Regions from separate parts of the Ornithinibacillus xuwenensis genome, predicted to be linked through region 1. Evidence: predicted binding sites of a transcription regulator. Region 1 holds the regulator's gene; each other region holds the start of a gene.
The links. Region 1 encodes Rex, which represses fermentation and respiration genes when NADH is low (regulators of the CRP and FNR family bind a similar motif). Its sites were predicted from a motif close to TTGTGAAATATTTCACAA; they were not measured.
Positions count from the first base shown of each region.

Region 2: ABC228_RS03770 (L-lactate dehydrogenase) is a predicted target of Rex. The motif match lies at 2,547-2,564, and genes of this name have one in related genera.
Region 3: ABC228_RS03385 (cytochrome c oxidase subunit 2A) is a predicted target of Rex. The motif match lies at 1,859-1,876, and genes of this name have one in related genera.
Region 4: ABC228_RS10280 (hydroxymethylglutaryl-CoA synthase) is a predicted target of Rex. The motif match lies at 2,029-2,046, and genes of this name have one in related genera.

Region 1 covers NZ_JBDIML010000004.1:5,284-10,517, reverse strand. Annotated here, with positions in the region: gene ABC228_RS12825 (3-hydroxyacyl-CoA dehydrogenase) at 1-221, opposite strand, end outside; gene ABC228_RS12820 (MFS transporter) at 234-1,412, opposite strand; gene ABC228_RS12815 (MarR family winged helix-turn-helix transcriptional regulator) at 1,402-1,818, opposite strand; gene ABC228_RS12810 (hypothetical protein) at 2,014-3,003, opposite strand; gene ABC228_RS12805 (redox-sensing transcriptional repressor Rex) at 3,169-3,822, opposite strand; gene ABC228_RS12800 (ABC-F family ATP-binding cassette domain-containing protein) at 4,035-5,234, shown strand, end outside.
Region 2 covers NZ_JBDIML010000001.1:629,081-634,314, reverse strand. Annotated here, with positions in the region: gene ABC228_RS03795 (hypothetical protein) at 1-98, shown strand, start outside; gene ABC228_RS03790 (hypothetical protein) at 284-481, opposite strand; gene ABC228_RS03785 (hypothetical protein) at 643-1,305, shown strand; gene ABC228_RS03780 (CBO0543 family protein) at 1,392-1,886, opposite strand; gene ABC228_RS03775 (hypothetical protein) at 2,040-2,456, shown strand; gene ABC228_RS03770 (L-lactate dehydrogenase) at 2,679-3,614, shown strand; gene ABC228_RS03765 (DinB family protein) at 3,990-4,685, shown strand; gene ABC228_RS03760 (phosphotransferase enzyme family protein) at 5,055-5,234, shown strand, end outside.
Region 3 covers NZ_JBDIML010000001.1:565,915-571,148, reverse strand. Annotated here, with positions in the region: gene ABC228_RS03400 (cold-shock protein) at 1-52, shown strand, start outside; gene ABC228_RS03395 (isoprenylcysteine carboxyl methyltransferase family protein) at 108-620, opposite strand; gene ABC228_RS03390 (type III polyketide synthase) at 620-1,705, opposite strand; gene ABC228_RS03385 (cytochrome c oxidase subunit 2A) at 1,951-2,094, shown strand; gene ABC228_RS03380 (cytochrome c oxidase subunit II) at 2,125-2,628, shown strand; gene ABC228_RS03375 (b(o/a)3-type cytochrome-c oxidase subunit 1) at 2,628-4,313, shown strand; gene ABC228_RS03370 (carboxypeptidase M32) at 4,419-5,234, opposite strand, start outside.
Region 4 covers NZ_JBDIML010000003.1:185,059-190,292, reverse strand. Annotated here, with positions in the region: gene ABC228_RS10300 (hypothetical protein) at 1-762, shown strand, start outside; gene ABC228_RS10295 (VOC family protein) at 779-1,198, shown strand; gene ABC228_RS10290 (HesB/YadR/YfhF family protein) at 1,400-1,690, shown strand; gene ABC228_RS10285 (hypothetical protein) at 1,767-1,940, shown strand; gene ABC228_RS10280 (hydroxymethylglutaryl-CoA synthase) at 2,093-3,265, shown strand; gene ABC228_RS10275 (ribonuclease H family protein) at 3,383-4,048, shown strand; gene ABC228_RS10270 (SDR family NAD(P)-dependent oxidoreductase) at 4,393-5,214, shown strand.

The sequences.
Region 1 (5,234 bases):
GCATACTCAATGCGGGATTGGGCAGTTTTTACCGCTTCTTGTTCATCCTTAAAGTAATCAGTATATGTTGCTTCTAAGTTCGCAATTCGCTCTTTTGCTTTTTCAATTGCCTCATCATTAATATCATAGATAACAACATTAAAGCCTTTAAACGCTGTTTGGAAAGCAATCTGACTTCCTAATACGCCGCTTCCAGCAATGGTAATAGTTTTATAGTTCATTTTATTTCCTCCTTATATATATAACTTCGCTTTTCGACCATGTAAGACAAGATAGAGTGGAATGCTTATTACTATTATTGGCACCATCCACAAAAATATTGTTCGATATCCTACAAAAGGAATAATTAATCCTAATAAATATGGACCAAACCCAAGGCCAGTATCATAAAAAATAAAATAAGTGGATGTTGCAAATCCAAATCGATGTGGCTCGGTAACTTTTACAGCAATAGTCTGTGCAATCGAGTTAATATTTCCAAAGCCAAGTCCAATTAATGCAGCTGATAACAATAAAATGAAACTACTATTCGCCTGACTAAATAAATACATGCCGATTGCAAAAATGACCAGGCAAGGATATACAATGATATTTGGTCCCTTCCGATCCATTAATCTCCCACCGAAAGGACGAGTGAAGATGGTCGCAACGGCATAAACAATAAAAAATAAGCTTGCAGCATCTACTAAATTGATTTCTTCTGCAAAGAAAGATAAAAAAGACATAACTCCTGAATAAGCAAAACCCATTAATAATGCGATGAAAGATATAGGAATTGATTTTGGCTCCATGAATTTCGCTAGAAAAGATTCTTCTGTTGATTCTTGCTGATTGGAGCTTAACGTTTCCCCATCTAGTCGGATAAATGCTAGTGCTATAATCATCAGAAGTGATAGTCCAATATTAAGACCAAAAATATAATCATTTCCATTTTCAAATTTCATTAAGAATATACCAATGAAAGGACCAATTGCAGTTGCCAAAATGACACTTAAACTAAAATATCCAATTCCTTCACCTTTTCGTGAAGCCGGAAGAATATAAGCAACAATTGTCCCCGCTGCTGTCCCAATAATTCCTACAAATATACCTTGTATCAATCGGTTAAATAATAAAAATCCAACATTTATTTCTATAAAATACAAGCATGCACTCATGAAAAATAATAGAACACCAATGGATAGTATCTTAGTAGATCCAACCTTACCAATCAACCTACCTGTTAGTAATCGGCCAATTAAGGCTCCAATAACATATATACTTGATACTAAACCGGCAATACTAGTTGAAACGTGATATGTTTCAATCGCATAACTAGCGATGGTGACAATCAATAAATAAAACATTAAAATGGATAAAAAATTAATTAACGATATGACAATAAAGTTCTTTGTCCATATACTATCGTTCATACTCCTTCAATCTCTCCTCCAATGTGTTAATCTTTGCTGTATACTCCTGAACCACTTCCTCTGATAATGGCTCTGTTACGAATGATTGGAGGTGCATCACTTTTTCAGTTACCGTTTCACAAAGTGCTTGTCCTTCATATGTTAAGGATAAATATTTTTGCCTCTTATCTTCCCCGTTTTTGAAGTGTATAAGACCTTGTTCACGTAATTTATGCACTAAGGTAGATACGGTTGGTTTTTCGACTGACCATTCTTTTACAATATCCATACTCGTACAACCATCATTTTCAGCTATATGGTGTAAAACCAGCCATTGTACTGCTGTAATGCCATTAGCCGAACAAATTTCTTGAAGCCTTAAAACATAGCGCTTATTAAAACGATAGATGGTAGAAAAAAGATTCATATAACCCTCCTAACTAGTTAGTATTACTAACTAACTATAATAAATTAGCACGTATTTGTAAATAAAAAAGCTCCCTCAAGTTTGTACTTATTCTAGTATAGGAAAGAGAATAGTACTTGATACAAGCGGAACATTTTAATCCTATATACAAAAAGAAGAGCAGCATCAACGCTACTCTTCTTGGATATTCGTTCGTTATTGGATTGTCTTCAATTCTTCAATCCATTCAGCTTTTACCGCTTCATCTATTGTAGCTTCACCCATAACGGTATAGCTTACAATAATTAAGTCATCACCCTTAAAGAATCCACGAGTAACCTCTGCTTGATCATCCAATGATTCATCTTCTGTTAAGGACAATTCATACATCGCATCTGTATCTGTTACTCCCAGTACATTAAATTCCAATTTACCCGTTACATTTTCTGAAATACCAGTCTCCATATTCCCTACCCATGTTTCGGGATCTACAAGGGAGCTGGCACCCTTATTGTATTCAATCGTAACTAATACCTGGCTATATTGGTCATGCGCCATCATTACTTCGGCTACAGCATAGTCAACGTCCTCTTGATAGTTGTATAGCTGAACCTCTTTATCCTCAAACGGTAACACAAGCTCTTTAATATTTGCCGCATAATCCCCTTGTATTTGTGCAAAAACTGCATTATCAAGAGGCTCACCATTTTCATCTAAAAATACGGTTTCTTCTACCTCAGAACCAAATATTTTCCAAACTCCGTTATCCGGCTTCAGTGTATGTACACCTGAAATTCGGTTACTCGTAAAACCATCTGAACCAATTGCAGTTTGTGTGAATCTAACTTTAGCTTCTGTTTCTGATTTTTCTTCAACAACTAAATCAGAAAGTTCAGCCTCAATATCATATTGAAATACCATTTCGGCAGTCTGTTTTGTTGAGTCATACAATGGTGATTCACTATGAATGGTCTCCATATGCTTATCAACATCTTTATCAATTAATGTTTGCATATTTAGTTCAAGCACTGCAAATAGTTCCTCATCCTCTGGCACACCAGATTCTTCTGACTCTTTACTTGTTTCTTCGCTTTTTTCCTCTTGCTTATCTGTATCTTTTTCTTTTGCAGCATCATCTGAACATGCAACCATTACGATACTTAACAATAATAAAAGCACAAATCCAAAATATTTTTTTACTCCCATAATATCCTCCTACATAAAATTACTACATTTTTACAATACTATTACATCTTAGCTAAACTATCCCTTTCCGTAAAAAGGCAAAAGTACTATGAGGAAATTAAAAAAGATAGTGCATTACAACTAGTAAATACACTATCTAGGAAAAAAGTTCTATTTATTCAACTATTATTGTTCACTTGTTGGTTCATTTATTTCTAATGGATAATGCTTTAGAAAATAAGCCAAAGCCTGTAATTCCACTGCAAGATCAATATGATGGACACGAACATCATCTGGCACGGTAATTCGAGCTGGTGTGAAATTAAGAATACCCTTAATCCCTTTGGATACTAATCGATCCGTTACACGATCTGCTTCCAGAGCCGGAATCGTTAAAATTGCAACTTTTATGCCATCCAGCTTGTCTTCTAATTCATCAATATGATAAATCGGAACACCACCAATCTCTGTTCCAACTTTATTCGGATCCGCATCAAAAGCAAGCATGATTTTCGTATTATTATTCTTCATAAAATTATAATTTAAAAATGCAGTACCAAGATTACCAACACCAATTAATGCAACATCTGTGATCTCGTCCTGGTCAAGTGTCTTTCGGAAGAATCCTAATAAATATTCAACATTATAGCCATAACCTTTCTTCCCTAAAGCACCAAAATAGGAGAAATCTCTTCTAATTGTTGCGGAATCCACTTTTACCGCATCACTTAATTCCTTAGAGGATACCCGGGTTTTCCCCTGAATCTGCAAATTATTTAAGAAGCGATAATATAATGGAAGTCGCTTTGCTGTAGCCTGCGGTATTTTGTTCTGTTCCAAGCTGTTTTCCTCCTTGCCAATTCAAAAACGATTTAGTTAGATGCACATATTAAAACGCTTGCAAACTATCTTTCATAACTTATGCTACTAATTCTCTCCTATCTATTTTATCAGATTTTTCACAAGAAGTCGTGATTATTTTCACAAATTGATAATTGTATTGCTTGAAACCTTCCTTATACGATAAACTGATACTACTAGAGGTGACTATTATGATTATTATGCAATTAAATGATATTTCAAAGTCATTTGGTGCTGAAGAAATATTAGCAAATATAAAACTTGAAATTAAAGATAAAGATAGAATTGCAATTGTTGGTCGTAATGGAGCTGGTAAGTCTACGCTCCTTAAAATCATGGCGGAAGAAATGTCTTATGACACAGGGGAAGTAATCAAGCCAAAGGATCTTACAATAGGCTATTTATCGCAGCATACAGGGTTAGATTCTACGAAGACTATTTGGAATGAGATGTTAGATGTCTTCCAGGAATTACTCGAACAAGAGAAAAAGCTTCGAACACTAGAAGAACAAATGGCAAATCAAGCATCACCCAAGCTTTTAGAGGAATATGATCGCTTACAACAAGAATTTGAGACAAATGGCGGCTACAGCTATGAATCTGACATCAAGGCTGTATTGGCAGGACTAAGCTTTCTAGATTTCGATGACCAAACTCCTATTAATGAATTAAGTGGTGGTCAAAAAACGCGTTTGGCACTCGGAAAGCTTCTTCTAAAAAAGCCAGATTTACTAATTCTAGATGAGCCTACAAACCACTTAGATATCGAGACTCTATCATGGCTTGAGAAATATTTAACAAACTATCCTGGTGCTGTCGTTATTGTTTCCCATGACCGTTATTTCTTAGATAAGACGGTTACAATCGTCTATGAAATATCCCGTCATCGGACAAAGAAATATCATGGAACCTATAGTGAGTTCCTTCAACAAAAAGCGTTAAATTTCGAACAAGAAATGAAAGAGTTTGAGAAACAACAAACAGAAATAAAGAAATTAGAGGACTTCATTCAGCGGAACATCGTTCGTGCCTCCACAACAAAACGCGCTCAAAGTAGGCGTAAGCAACTAGAAAAAATGGACCGAGTGGATAGACCACTTGGAGATGAATCATCTGCATCAATTACTTTTGAAACTTCCAAGCGGAGTGGTAATGATGTATTAAAAATTCATGACCTCTCTTTCGGCTATGCTGATGATGAAAAGCCTTTGTTTAGGAATCTATCTCTTCACGTAACTCGTGGTGAGAGCATTGCATTAGTCGGTCCGAATGGTGTTGGAAAAACAACCTTATTAAAGAATATACTTGGCTCGCTCCATCCAACAGAAGGGAATATTCAATTAGGTACCAATGTACAAATAGGTTATTATGATCAAGAACAAGCGAATCTT
Region 2 (5,234 bases), on a different contig from region 1:
TGCTTATTCCAGAAATTATCCTAATTGGCAGTCCAACAATTACGACGATAGCCGGTATCATATTTGGTTATGTCGTTTTGGATGTATTAAAAAAGTAATAAAGATGGCTTTGAAGATTTAATATGCTTTTAGAAGAAGGAGAACTTGGAATGTTAATAGAGGCTTTCAGGATGTTCAAGGGAACTGAAAAAAATAGCAAAAGGCCAATAATCAGCTGAAATACGATTAGTCGATATTATTAGACAGGAAGTACAAAAAAACAATGCATTGATACATGCATTGTTTATAAATTTGGGTCATTAATATCGTTTATTGTTTGTTTTAGGTGCTGTTCTTTATAGATTTGTTCTGATTGACTTGTGGATTTAATGCCTTGTTCTGGGTCAAAGTAACGCTTCTTCTTTTTGGCAATATAATCGAAGGTAATCGCTACTATTAATAATATCCCGAAGTTAATTAGTATGAGCATCCAAACTTGCATACATAAAACCTCCTATGCATTTATTATACACTCTTCACAGGTTCATTTGTCAAATTATTTAAAATATACAAACACATTTGAGGGTTCTTAGGATTGACACGTCTCTTTTAACGTTTCGGATATGAAAATGTTAGAGAGAGCGATGAAATAAAGGAGGAAAGATGGAAAAACGAACGGTTTTATTTTGGATATTTATTATGATACTGCTCGTGATAAATTCGTCTATTTATTCGTTTATTTTCAACTATTTTATACCATGGAGTAGCTTCAGCTCTATACTAACACTATTACTTTATTTCATAGTAATTATTCCGTTAACTGCAATTTTATCTGATAAACTAACAAAATATTTACTAATGAAGGGGCTGAAACATCATAACAATTTTAGAACCTTTATCATTACACTACTCACCATTGTTTTGATTTATTTGTGTATACATAGTATAAGCTACTATAGTGAAAAGAATTTGGAAGATGTGATCAGATATACAGCAATAGACTTTGACTTTCTAGGATTTACTGAAAATCATAATCAAGTATCCGAGAATGAAGCATATGAATGGATTACCAATGAGGGTCAAACAGTTGAGGAACTACTGAATTTCCTAGGGAGATATGATGTTAAACGGGTTAACACGGATGAAATACTAGGGAGAGATAGCTTTAGCTTTACTATTTATCATGATATTACAAATCCAACAATCGTAAGGGTTTTAAATGAGAAAGAGATTATAGTAGGTGAAGATTTTTATCAAGTAGTTAATGGAGAAATTGATATGAACTGGATAAAAGAATTTAATAAGAAATTCAAAGGCGAACTATAAACTCTCCACGCAGTTCGTTAGGTTGCAAAAAGCACAATAGCAAATTGTAAAAATTGCGTGGAGAACCCGTAAAACAATTTTAAGTACTACTTTACAGAAATCTTACCTTTATTAATGATACGAATACTAGCGATGATTGATCGACATAACAAAAGTTTTATGATAACACTGATTAATGAGTGGTACCAGGTCCATCCCTTTCGCCAAGTTATTAGCTTTGTATTTTTTTCCACTAGTGTTTCAATCAGTATTTGTGGGATGACGAAAGGAAAAAGCTTAAATAGTATTCCAAGTGGTTTACTGTTTAGAGTCCATTGATTATAGTAGAGCAGCATTAACGGATAATGTATGTAGTCAAAAGGCAAATGAATCTTTAACCGTTTAAATGGCTTCATTTTATATTTAATATATCCTTTGCTTACTAGATATTTATCAGCTCCATAGTTACCGATAGCACTAACCAAATATACAATTACCCAATCTTTAAATGACCGTTTTACAATTGCAAACGGTAATAATAATATTCCAGCTACCGTAGTTAGTATTAATAATTTATAAGGACCATAGCTCTTTTTTTTCATATTAACCACCTCCTCCTTATTTTGTATATTTTTATCTGTTTTATGTGGAGGCTTTATTAGAATTAGATAACCAGATGAATACATGTTTACTTTTAATGATTGAAATAAATATATAACGATGTGGCCATAGGGTCTGAAATGAGGAGATGTCAATTGCGTAAAAGAAAAAAGATACTGATAATATGTTTCACACTAGTTTTTATTTTTGCTGGGTTATATGCGACTACCTATATACCTAAGAACATAATTACCATTAAGTCGTCGGAGGTTACGAAGATAGAAATTTTTGATGGTAATCGTGGTGAATCCGTTACCATTACAGATGATACACAGAAGCAACATATTATTTCTAACCTTAACGAAATTAAATTTCAGAAAGGAAAACCAAGTATAGGGTACTTAGGCTATAGATTCAGATTAGAAATTTACAATGAAAACAGTGAAGTGTATAAAGAAATAATAATAAATAGTAAAAATAAAATACGGTATAAAGGGTTCTTTTATACAGATGAATTTCAACGTATTGATATTGACTATTTAGATAATCTCTTTGAGAGAACTAATGATTAAAGGTTAAGCTTATTGTGAGATAGTCATCGTTAATTTACTAAAAAAACGAAAATAGTATTGCAATTAATTACATTCTCTAGTATCTTTAAATTGTGAAATGATTCACATAAAGGTATGCGATAAGAGAATGTAAGACAATTAGTAATATTGAAACGTTATTTTTTAAAATTAATATGTGAAATTATTCACAAAATCTGATTACAGCTATTGGGGGTTCCAGTAATGAATTTAACATTAGGTAATAAAATTGTATTAGTGGGAAATGGAGCAGTTGGTTCAAGCTATTCCTATGCATTATTAAATCAAGGTATATGTGATGATTTAATAATTGTAGATCTAAATGAAGAAAAAGCAAAAGGGGACGTAATGGATTTAAACCATGGTATTGCCTATGCACCAACTGCCATGAAAATTAGCTATGGTTCATTTGAAGATTGTAAGGATGCAGCACTTGTTGTGATTTGTGCGGGCGCAGCACAAAAACCTGGAGAAACAAGACTAGATCTTGTCAATAAGAATATTCACATCTTCAAATCCATTGTTAATCGTATTATGGATTCTGGATTTAATGGTATTTTCATCGTTGCAACAAATCCTGTCGATATACTATCTTATGCAACTTGGAAATTCTCTGGCTTACCAAAAGAAAGAGTAATCGGTTCTGGAACCGTATTGGACTCTGCAAGATTCAAATATTTATTAGGTGAGGAATTTGATACTGCAGCGGTAAGTGTTCATGGGTATATTATTGGAGAACATGGTGACTCACAATTACCTGTTTGGAGTTCTGCAAATATCGCAGGTACACCAATATCAAATAGATTATCAGATGAGCGAAAAGAAGAAATAGCTTTCCATGTTCGTGATGCAGCATATGAAGTGATCAATGCAAAAGGTGCTACGTATTACGGTATTGCAATGGGGTTAGTAAGAATAACAAAAGCAATTTTACGAAATGAAAATGTTGTATTACCAGTAGGGACATTGTTAGAAGGTGAATACGGATATCATGATGTATATATTGGCATTCCAGCTGTAATAGATAGATCTGGAGTTAAGAGTATTGTTGAGTTAACATTAACTGATGAGGAGAAGAGCAAGCTAGCTAAATCTGTACAAACATTAAAAGACATTCAGGATTCTAACAAATTCATCTAAAGGAGCGGATATATTGCTAGTTTAAACATTAACCCATTTGATAATCTTGCTATTTCAGCATTAGTAGTAAAAGCCCTCATTTTTTATAGCCAGGGTACAATAGACAAATTCCTTATAAGCTCTGTCATACAAAGTATGATTACCGCATCAAACTTTTGCAAAAGTTCAAGGAAATTTATATTAATATGAAAGTAAAATACTACCAGTAGCAGCAATCCCTATATGTAGGGTATAAATTATAGGTATAATATTACTAAAGTGAAGTAAAATTTTTTAACCGTTAAGAATGTAATTGCTAATCTACTTCTAATAAAGAACATAGAAATAAATGGTCTTTGATTAATAGAAATACATTTTATAGGAGTGAATTATGAAATGGATATGAACGAACGCAGAACTTGGAATGATAATCATAAGAAATTAAAGCAAATACTCGTTAGACCAGAAGCTCATAATGAAGTTATTCAGTTATTTCTATCCCATCACTTATTACTGCATGCTTCGTCTATAAGTCAAACAAATTACACTACACTTGAGGATAAATTGCTTAAAGGCTTGCATGAAAGATTGTTTAGACAATACCCAGTACCCAATCCTGATACCAACAATTCAATTGCATGGCATTTATGGCATATAGCTCGTATTGAAGATATGACGATGAATGTTTTAGTGTCAGATAGAAATCAAGTATTATTTTCTGAAGACTGGCTTACGAAAATGAATGTTCCGCTTACTCATTCTGGAAATGACATGCAGGAAGAGGAAATTGCCGATTTAAGTAGAAATATTGATATTAATTCCTTATTAGCCTATAGAGCAGCAGTTGGGAGGAGAACAAGAGAAATCATCACTTCATTGAAGCCAGGTCAATTTATAATGAAGATTAATGCGGATAGGATTAGACGATTATTTGAAGAAAATGCTGTTATGGAAAAATCAAAGTGGTTGGCTGATTATTGGAGTAAAAAGAATATTGCTGGATTAATCTTGATGCCTGCCACAAGGCATAATTTCTTACATTTAAACAAAAGTATCCGCATTAAAGAAAGACTTCAAAAGAAGCTAGATTAATAGAAAAATAAAAGGAAATTTAACCAGAAAATAAATTAACGAATTAGAAATAAGCAAGAAAATACTGATTGCAGCTCTTTAGTTGGTTGATAACATAAAATTCCATTATTAACATAAGTTCTAAATATCTATGTTAGAATAATATAACTGTTTAATTTTCTTCCTCAGATTATACTACCGTAAGTGGCGGAAGAACAGATGCACGAATTACTATTTCCATCTATTCATGAACAATACCACTAAGGATTACACCACAAGCTAAACCTACATATAGTTACCTCTTGTTTGGAAATAGTTCAGAAGACAGTACTTTTGTTAGCAAGAAATAAAATAAGTTAATTGGGGTTGATAGATGTGGAAGAAACTCGTATGAATAACAAAGATAACGAATTAGTAGATATCGCATTACAAAAATATGATTTGCAGGTTAAATCTGTATCGTTCCTTATTGAGGAGACAAACGACTTCTACAAAGTAGAGGATCATCAACAAAATTTATATGTACTTAAAGTGTATCAAGAAGAGTCTAGTTCAATAGATGATAATTTA
Region 3 (5,234 bases), on a different contig from region 1:
AATTGTTGATGGTGAACGTGGTCCACAAGCAGCTAACGTTGAAAAAAAATAAGAGAACATATATAAATAAACGGTAATCAATCAAGATTACCGTTTTTTTTGATGCTTTAAAGCTTCGATAGCGAGGCCAACGCTCTTTCTTCTGCTGGAATCCGAATTCGTAATAAAAGAATATGAAGAATCGGAAACACGATTGCGGTCATATATGCACCAAACAACATTGGAATCACAAATAGCTCAACTGCTACAATAATATAATTTGGATGCTTAACAAATTTATATGGTCCCTTTTTTATTAAGGCCACACGTGGCAATACAATAATTTTTGTATTCCAAAATCTTCCTAATGAATAGATACACCATACTCTTGCTAATTGTGCAGCAAAAAATAGTAAAAAATAAAGGTAGTTAAAGCTTATTTCTTGTGTTTGAAGTTGATTTTCTAGAAATACACTGATAAAAAACAGACTATGTAAATAAATAAACCATTTATAGTGATCGCTACCTGCCTCTATTCCACCTCTTGCCTTCATCCATTTTTCATTGTTTCTTGCAATTACTAATTCCACTAATCGTTGACCAATAATTATTACGATAAATATCCACATCCATAATGCCACTATTCATCCCACTCCAATAGTAAAATTTCAGAACTAAAACCAGGACCAAGAGCAGATACTATACTTTTCTCACCTTTTTTAATATCTTGTTGAATCCATTTTTGCAATACATATAGAACTGTCACAGAGGACATATTTCCGTGATTGGCAAGTACCTCAAATGAGTATGACAATTTCTCAGTTGGAATTGAAAAGGATTCCTCCATTGCCTCTAACACCTTTCTTCCTCCCGGGTGCACGATAAACGAATGAATCGCTTCTAGGCTCGTATTGTTTTGATGAGCAAACTGTTCTAAATGATCCTTCCACACTGTTTTAACTAAGGCAGGAATACTTTTAGAGAATATCACTTCAAAGCCATTATTCGTAACCTGCCACCCCATAACATCAGTACTGTTTCTTTTGGTATAGGAACTAGATGCTATAATTCTAGGCAATGTTTTTTGAAGAGACTTACGATGTTTTGAATTTTCCCCTATTAGAAGCACCGCACTGCTTCCATCTCCGAATAATGCTGTTCCAACTAAATTACTTTTCTTATGATCACTTTTTTGAAAGGTTAAGCTACAGAGCTCACAATTCACCAATAATGCATTTTTAGTTGGGTTAGCAGCTAACCAATTAGAAACCCTTGCTAAACCAATTGCACCTCCAGCACACCCCAATCCCCACAAAGGCATTCGTTCTACATTTTCACGAAACGGGCGTTCGTTCATGAGATATACATCTAGTGATGGTGTTGTAATACCAGTACTAGAAACAAACGCAATCAAATCAACCTCTTCATACGAAATGTTATGTTCGAGATAGGCGTTTTCCAAGCATGCATCCATCGCTTCTAATGAATGTTTAATCGCATATTTGTGATACAAGTCATTGCGTTCTTCAAAGCTATGATTATCCAGAAACCAAGATTTATCCACTACAAATTGCCTTTTATGAATAGCCGCATGATCAAAAACTGGTAATAGTCTGGATAATTGCTTTTCTGGATATGGAAAGATTTTTGCTACTAAGTCTTTTACTTCAGCTTGACTAATTTCATATGTCGGTAATCCAATACCAACAGAACAAATAATTGCCATCTACTCACCTATTTTAAAATGAATTATATTAGCGTTAGTTTGCAGCCGAATTCATATTTTATTACGATTTTCTACACATTTTTGTCACAAACTTTATTAACCAAAAAGTTAGTAAAATTCATCTATCAGCTCCAATTTAAACAATTGAACAAATTGTGAATCCCTTGATATGAAGGCTCTCATCGCTTGTTTATTGTGTAAGATTAAATCGAGGACATTAATGTAAGTTTAAGGGGGTTAGCGGAATGCAAAGCAAAGAAGTTTCAGCTAGTAAAGACAAAGAAAAGAATCGACAAGACTTAAAAGGCACCTTGGTTTCAGTCAGTATATTAGGGGCCATTCTTATCATTAGCTGGGTTGGAGCATATATACTATTTATTTCGAGATAGAACATTTACGATTAGGAGCGTGATTAGAACATGCATTTACACAAGTACGAGAAAATATGGTTATTGTTTGGGATAGGTTCCTTAGTAGTCTTTCTCCTCGTGTTAGGATATGGTGCCTTTTGGCAGGGAACACATCCTCAGAGTCACGGAATCACAATTGATCCAAATAATATTGAATCAAATGAAGCATTTAAACCTGAAAATTTAGGATTAACACAAGTTGAAGAAGATAAGTATATCCTTAATATAGCAGCTTCAGCGTTTTATTATGATCTTGGAAAGGATGAAGATGGTAATGCAGTTCGGCATATTCGAGTTCCCAAAGGGTCAACAGTATTGTTCCAGGTAGCGTCAAAGGATGTCGTTCATGGTTTTAACGTAGCAGGAACAAATGTAAATATGATGGTTGAACCAGGTTATATTAGTAGCTTAGAAACGGTTATGAAGAACCCTGGGACATACACCATTGTATGTAATGAATATTGTGGAATTGGCCATCACATGATGTATGCCACCTTGGAGGTGTATGAATAATGGAATTAGCAAAGAAAAATATAGATGAACAATCATTGGGGCAACTAACGATCCAAAAAACAGAATCGAAATTATATATGTCTTATATTACAGTTGCATTTGTTGCCTTACTTATTGGTGGATTAATGGGCTTATTACAGGTATTCGTCCGTTCTGGAAGATTCACTTTACCTTTTGGAATTGATTACTATCAAGTATTGACTGTACACGGTGTTATATTGGGACTCGTATTGACCACTTATTTTATTATTGGATTCCATTTTTCCTTAATGGGCAAAACGGTTGGCATTTCCACTAAACAGCGGAAATTAGCATGGCTTGCATTTTGGATTATGGTGATTGGTACAGTCTTAACAGCGACAGCAATTTTATTAGGTCAAGCAAGTGTATTATATACATTCTATGCACCACTTCAGGCTCATCCAGCGTTTTATATTGGTCTAGCAATGGTTATCATCGGAAGCTGGATAGCGGGATTTGTCAATTGGCGACAGTTATACGTATGGAAAAAAGCACATCCAAGGGAGAAATCTCCACTATTAGCATTCATGGTTACGATTAATACATTATTATGGTTTATTGCAACATTGGGAGTGGCTGCAGCAGTACTAATTCAATTTATTCCGTGGTCACTGGGGTATGCTGAGACGATTAATGTATTAGTAAGCAGAACATTATTCTGGTACTTTGGTCACCCATTAGTTTATTTTTGGTTACTGCCTGCTTATATGGCTTGGTATGCAATTATTCCAAAGATTATTGGTGGGAAGCTCTTTAGCGATTCACTAGCCAGAATGTCCTTTGTCTTATTCTTATTCTTTTCTATCCCAGTTGGTTTCCATCACCAGCTAACGGAACCAGGGATTGATCCTACTTGGAAGTTTATTCAAGTAGCTCTTACGTTCATGGTTGTAATTCCAAGCTTAATGACGGCATTTTCTATGTTTGCAACATTTGAGATCACTGGTAGAAGAAAAGGCTTTAAAGGCTTATTTGGATGGTTTAAGCATTTACCATGGAAGGATGTTCGATTTCTAGCTCCCTTTATTGGAATGCTAGCATTTATTCCTGGTGGAGCAGGTGGAATTATTAATGCTTCCCATCAAATGAATGCCGTTGTGCACAACACCATTTGGGTAACTGGTCACTTTCACTTAACTGTAGCAACGACAGTAATGTTAACGTTTTTTGGAATCAGTTATTGGTTAATTCCTCATTTAAGAGGTAGAACATTAACACCGAAGCTTAATCGTTTAGGTATTATACAAGCTATTATTTGGACTGTTGGAATGACGATTATGTCTGGTGCCATGCATATTGAAGGATTACTAGGAGCACCTAGACGCTCTTCCTATTCTGAATATGGTGGTGGCGAGCAGGTTTCTGAGTGGATTGGCTACCAACTTGCACAGGCAATTGGAGGAACAATTCTATTTATCGGTATCATCCTGATGGTTTATATCTTTATCAAACTAACCTTCTTTGCTCCAAAGGGAGATGAAGAGTTTCCTATAGCTGAAGAAGAACCTGATGCAGAGCAAACACCTGCTTTCTTTGAAAACTGGAAACTATGGATTGGTATTACAGTGGCATTAATTCTATTTGCCTACACAATTCCATTTGTCGATATCATTCAAAATTCTCCTCCTGGATCTGTGCCATTTGATTGGCCAATAGGGAGATAAGTTATCCCCCACATACGCTGCATATTTCTGCAGGGTTTGTGGGGGATATTTCATAATAGTGATTCGCCATTATACATAAAAAGAAACAGGGTCTCCCCATGCTTCTTAAAACTGGTAAATATTACGATATTTTTCAGTTAGATACGATACTAAATAATCAGGATTTAATGATTCACCTGTTACATCTTCAACTATTTGCAGTGGCTTCTTCATCTTGCCATATTGATGGATATTCTCGGTTAACCACTCACGGATCTTGGTAAAATCACCAGATTGAATAACGTCATCCATATTTATGGCATCCTTCATTTTATTATTAAATTGTGCTGCATACATATAGCCTAATGCATATGATGGGAAGTAGCCGAAATCTCCACCTGCCCAGTGAATATCTTGTAATACCCCTTCTCTATCATTTGATGGCTTGATTCCTAGATAATCTTGCATCTTTTCATTCCAAAGATGTGGTAGGTCTTTCACCTCAATCTCGCTGTTAATCAACGCTTTTTCCAACTCATATCGAACCATAATATGAAGTGGATAGGTTAATTCATCCGCTTCAATTCGTATTAGTGAAGGTTTCACTTCATTAACAGCTTGATAAAAATCATGTAGCGAAATATTGTCAAAATGCTTTGGTGCATACTTTTTAAATAATTCATAGTGAGAATCCCAGAATACTTTATTTCTTCCCAAGAAATTTTCCCAGAATAAAGATTGAGACTCATGGATTCCCATGGATGTACCAGAAGCTAAAGGTGTTCCGGCGAGCCTATTACTAATATTTTGTTCGTATAGTGCATGACCACCTTCATGAATGGTACCAAATACCGCCATCCGGAAATCTTGCTCATCGTAACGTGTAGTAATACGAACATCATTTATGTTAAGAGTGATGGCAAATGGATGGATGGTGTCATC
Region 4 (5,234 bases), on a different contig from region 1:
CTAGCTGATCCGGCAGCGCCAGTACCACCAGATAAGCTTCAAAAAACGTTTAGCATAATCCAAGAATCTATTGATCATGGTATTCCGGCAATATCATATGATTTGTTTTCAACAGAATTTGGGTTAATTTATGGGTATGATGATGATTCTCAGGAATTTTATGCAAAGGATCCATCTAATGATGGTGTCATAACCTATGCAGATTTTTCAGAAGCAAAGGGATTTATTTTTATTACGACAATTAGTGAAAAACTACCTCATTCTAAATATGAGATGCTTCGAATGGCACTTGATATGATAGTTGACCATGCTCGTGGTAGAGAATGGAACCATATATTTAATGGTAATTTTGTGATGGGCCTGGATGGCTTTGAGGCATGGATTAAGGTATTTGAAAAAGGAACGGTTGATCCACTAGGTAACGCCTATAATGCAGCGGTTATTGCAGATGCTAGACAATTTGCTGTGAAATTTTTAGAAGAATTAACAATGAAATGGAATGGAACAAATGTTGTTGAACGTGGAGTACGCAAGCTTGCAGGAGAGGCTAGAGAATTCTACATCGTATCCGCTGAAGCCTTTGAGCAGTTAACGAGATTGTTTCCATTTCCTAATGGGGGGATACCAAATGATCATAACTCTTCTAATAAAGCGATTGAATTATTGAGAAATGCAGAAGCAGCTGAACATGAAGGAATAAAGGTAATTGAGAAATTACTTCAATTTATGAAGGGTTATTACTCTGAAAAATGGATTTATTAATAGGGGGAAATGAATCATGAACAATTATATTAAGCGAGTAGGGACTACATATTTACCAGTAAAGAATCCAGCAGCTTCTTCTGAATGGTATCAAACTATATTAGGCGCGATTGAAAATTATCGAGATGAAAATAAAGCGATTTTAGACTTAGCGAATCAGAGCTTCTTTCTTGTGAAGGCAAAAGACGGTGAAAAAATTGGATTTATCGATAATGAAGGAAAAACACATTTTAATTTCACGTTTGAAGTAAATGGCTATGAACAATTAGAAGCATTTAACACATTCTTAAAAAATCAACATGTACAGGTTGGTGAAATTGAGGATCGCGGTCATTCAGGTAATAATTTTGTGTTTTATGATTTAGATGGCAATTTGTTTGACGTTTGGAGTGAATTAAGTCCTACTTTTAAAGAGGCTTATGGAATCGAGAAATAATATTGTTCAAAAGACCTTCAACATGGAGGTCTTTTTGTTATCCATAACTTTCCCGATAAATCATATACTATAAGAACCTAGGAGTTTAATTCATTGACTTATCCTCGTTATCGTACTACATTCATGGTAAGAAGACAGTATGTAACATAGGGTAGTCTAAGATAAGACTTTGGTTATAGAACAATCAAATGAGGTGTACATATGAATTTAGAAATTACCAATGACGCAGCAAAGTGGTTTATCGATGAAATGGGACTTGAAAAAGGCGACTATGTTCAATTTTTCCTGAAGATATACGGTGGTATCAAGACTGAACATCCCAATTATTTTCTAGGATTAACCGTTGGTCGTGATGGTGAAGTAGGTGTGAAACAAGAGGTTGAAGGTATTACCTTTTATTTTAGTGAAAAAGATGCTTGGTTTTTAGAGGAATATGATATGAAAGTCGTGATGGGGAAAGATGAAGTAGAATATCAATTTAGAGAGAAATAACGGACAAATAAGAAGCTCCAACGTGGACATAATAATTAGTGAACACTAATAATGCCGACGATTGGAGGAATTTAAAATGTCTGAAGCAAATAAAAATCGAAATCGAGACACTGGTAGACAAAAGAATCATGGAATCAAGTATAACACTGAACCGGAAAGAAGCAATAAGGATGATGTTGAATTTGCGGGGGATAGTGAGTTTTTGAACATTAATAATAAAAAGTACAAACGAAAACGAGATAAAGGTTAAATATGTTTTGTATCCTTTTTAGAGCTTGTTTGCCAAACGGTAAACAAGCTTTTTCGTATTTCTTTCCATCGTTCCATAGAGCTTTGATTTGTGTGATTTTTCACATATAGATATAATAGGGAAAGAGAAACTGATTTAAAGGAGAAGTCAGCATGAAAATTGGAATTGATAAAATAGGATTTTTTACACCACATATTTATGTGGATATGAATAAACTAGCAGTTGCTAGAAATGTGGAGCCTGAGAAGTTTACTATTGGTATCGGGCAGAGCCAAATGGCAGTTGCACCAATTACACAGGATTCGATTACACTTGCAGCAAACGCTGCACTAAAAATCCTCGATGATGAAGATCGAGAAAAGATTGATTATGTAATATTTGGATCAGAGTCTGGAATCGACCATTCGAAGTCGGGTGCGGTATATGTTCACCAATTATTAGGTTTAAATCCAAATGCTAGAGCAATAGAAGTAAAGCAAGCTTGTTATGCTGCAACCGCTGGAATTCAAATGGCAAAAGGACATATTGTATTAAATCCGGAGAGTAAGGTGCTTGTATTGGGTTCTGATATAGCACGTTATGGTCTCGATACCTCTGGAGAATCTACCCAAGGTGCGGGTGCAGTTGCAATGGTTATTAGTGCTAACCCTAGAATATTAGAGTTAGAAAACCATAATGTATATCTTACCAATGATATTATGGATTTTTGGCGTCCAATCTATTCGGACAAGGCATTTGTAGATGGGAAATTTTCGAATGAACAATACATTGCATTCTTTAATAAGGTGTGGACAGCCTATCAAGAGAAGTCAGGCTTTGATTTAAACGAGATGGAAGCTATCTGTTTCCATCTTCCATACACAAAGATGGGCTTAAAGGCGCTACGCACGGTGCTTGATGATACGACAGAGGAAGTTCGTGAGCGTCTTTTGAATCATTACACAACTAGTACAACCTATAATCGTAATGTCGGAAATATTTATACTGGGTCTCTATATTTAAGTCTTCTGTCATTGCTTGAGCAATCTGAAGATTTGAAGGATGGCTCTAGAATTGGAATGTTTAGTTATGGTTCTGGTGCAGTAGGAGAGTTCTTCTCAGGAATTCTGCAACCGAATTATCGAAACCATCTAAATATGAAGGACCATAAGCAATTATTCGATTCACGTAAGGAAGTATTAATCGAAGAATATGAGCATATTTTTAAAGAAACATTGCCAGCTGATGGTTCAGATATTGAACTAGACATCATGAAAGATCCAGCTTCCATTTGTTTAGCTGGTATTACAGATCATAAACGTCAATATGTCAATAAACATAGCTAATGGTATAGCTCTAGGCAATTTTAGCCTAGGGCTTTCATTATATTCCTAACAAGAATTGCATTCTTAGAGCGATTAAGTGAAAGCTATAACTAGTCCAATATGGTTAGGGTGAGCACGATGAAAATAAAAATTGAAATGACCTATCGAACACCAAAGGGAACCGAATCGACCTTTCAATCCGAAGTAATGAACCCGGAGAAAGCACTTTTACTGGCCGAAGATTTAGCAAAAACTGGTCGAATAAAAGATATGACCTTCTATGATAATCATGATACGACTTGGATGCTGAAGGAACTAAAGCGATACGTGGAAGATATTGATTCGGAGCCACATAATGTTGTCGTGTTTTTTGATGGGGGCTTTGATGTAGCAACAAAAAGCTCTGGATTGGGTTGTGTTATTTATTTTGAACAAAACGGTAAGCAGCTTCGGTTAAGAAAAAATGCTCTTGTAGAAGAGCTGCAAACAAATAGTGAGGCAGAGTATGCAGCACTGTATCTAGCGATCCAAGCTCTTGAGGATTTAGGAGTACACCATCTTCCGGTTACATTTACTGGAGATTCACAAGGAGTTATTAATCAAATGAGTGATGAGTGGCCTTGCTATGAGGAAGACTTATTAAGATGGATTGACAAGATTGAAGGAAAGCTTATGAAACTAGGCATTACACCTGAATTTACATTAGTATCACGGAAGCGAAACAAGGAAGCCGATCACTTAGCAACACAAGCATTGAATGGTGTAGAGATTTTAAGTCAAAGTGAAATAAATCGGGCTGAATAACAAGCATCTCATATTGATGGGATGCTTTTATTTTGTAGAATGAAGCTGATTAATTAAAATTGACAAAACAATGAATTGTTAGTCTTACTTCTTATTTTATGAATAAATGGATGTATACTTATATTAGAAGGCTATAGCTAAATTTTTTAAGAACTATCCACCCATGAACTAGCTAGATAAAACCTTCACTATCCTCATCATATCTGAGCCCAACATCAATTCACTTCAGTATTCAATAGTAGAGGAGGTAATCTAATCACAAGCAAATCGTATACTCAGTTTTCATTGCGATCAAAAGTAAGCGGTTTCATAATTTGATAATATACAATATTGGAGGGGTTACGATGCAAGCAAATCGAAAAATTGCTATTGTTACAGGTGGAGCCTCAGGAATTGGGAAGGCTATCTGTCAGGAACTGGTTATCAATGATATTTATGTCATTATAACAGATATTAATGAGTCAGAAGGAAAGATTCTTGAGGCGGAGTTAAATAAAGAAGGTAACAATTCGAGGTTTATGTATCTTGATGTCAGAGAGTATCAACATGTCGAACAATTGATTCAAAATAGCTATAAGGAATTTGGTAGACTGGATTATCTCTTTAATAATGCTGGTATTGCTATGTATGGAGAGTTATTTGATATGTCAATGGATGCTTGGCAGGAGATAATGGATATCAATGTTTGGGGAGTAATTCATGGAACACAAGTTGGGTATAAAATAATGAAAGAACAAGGCTTCGGATATATCGTAAATACAGCTTCTGCAGCAGGATTAGGTCCATCCCCAATATCATCCGCATATTCCACCACCAAGCATGCTATTGTCGGTTTAACGACGTCACTACACTATGAAGCAAAAGAGTTTGGAATACATGTCAGTGCACTTTGCCCCACCTTTGTTGATACACCAATCTTTGATAAGGCAAAAGCGATAAATATTAATAAGAACATCATTGTTGAGCAATTGAAAAAGCAAAAAATGATGACTCCACAACAATTAGCAAAAATTACGCTTAAAGGTGTTCATAAAAATAAATCTATTATTTGCCCAATGCCATTACGTAGAACGATGAATGTAGTATTTGAGATTGTACCACCATTACATCAAAAATTAATGAGAATGGTATGCAATGTTAGTAGGAAAGCTCGAGTAGAAGGATAACAACTAATTAGCAGTTTACA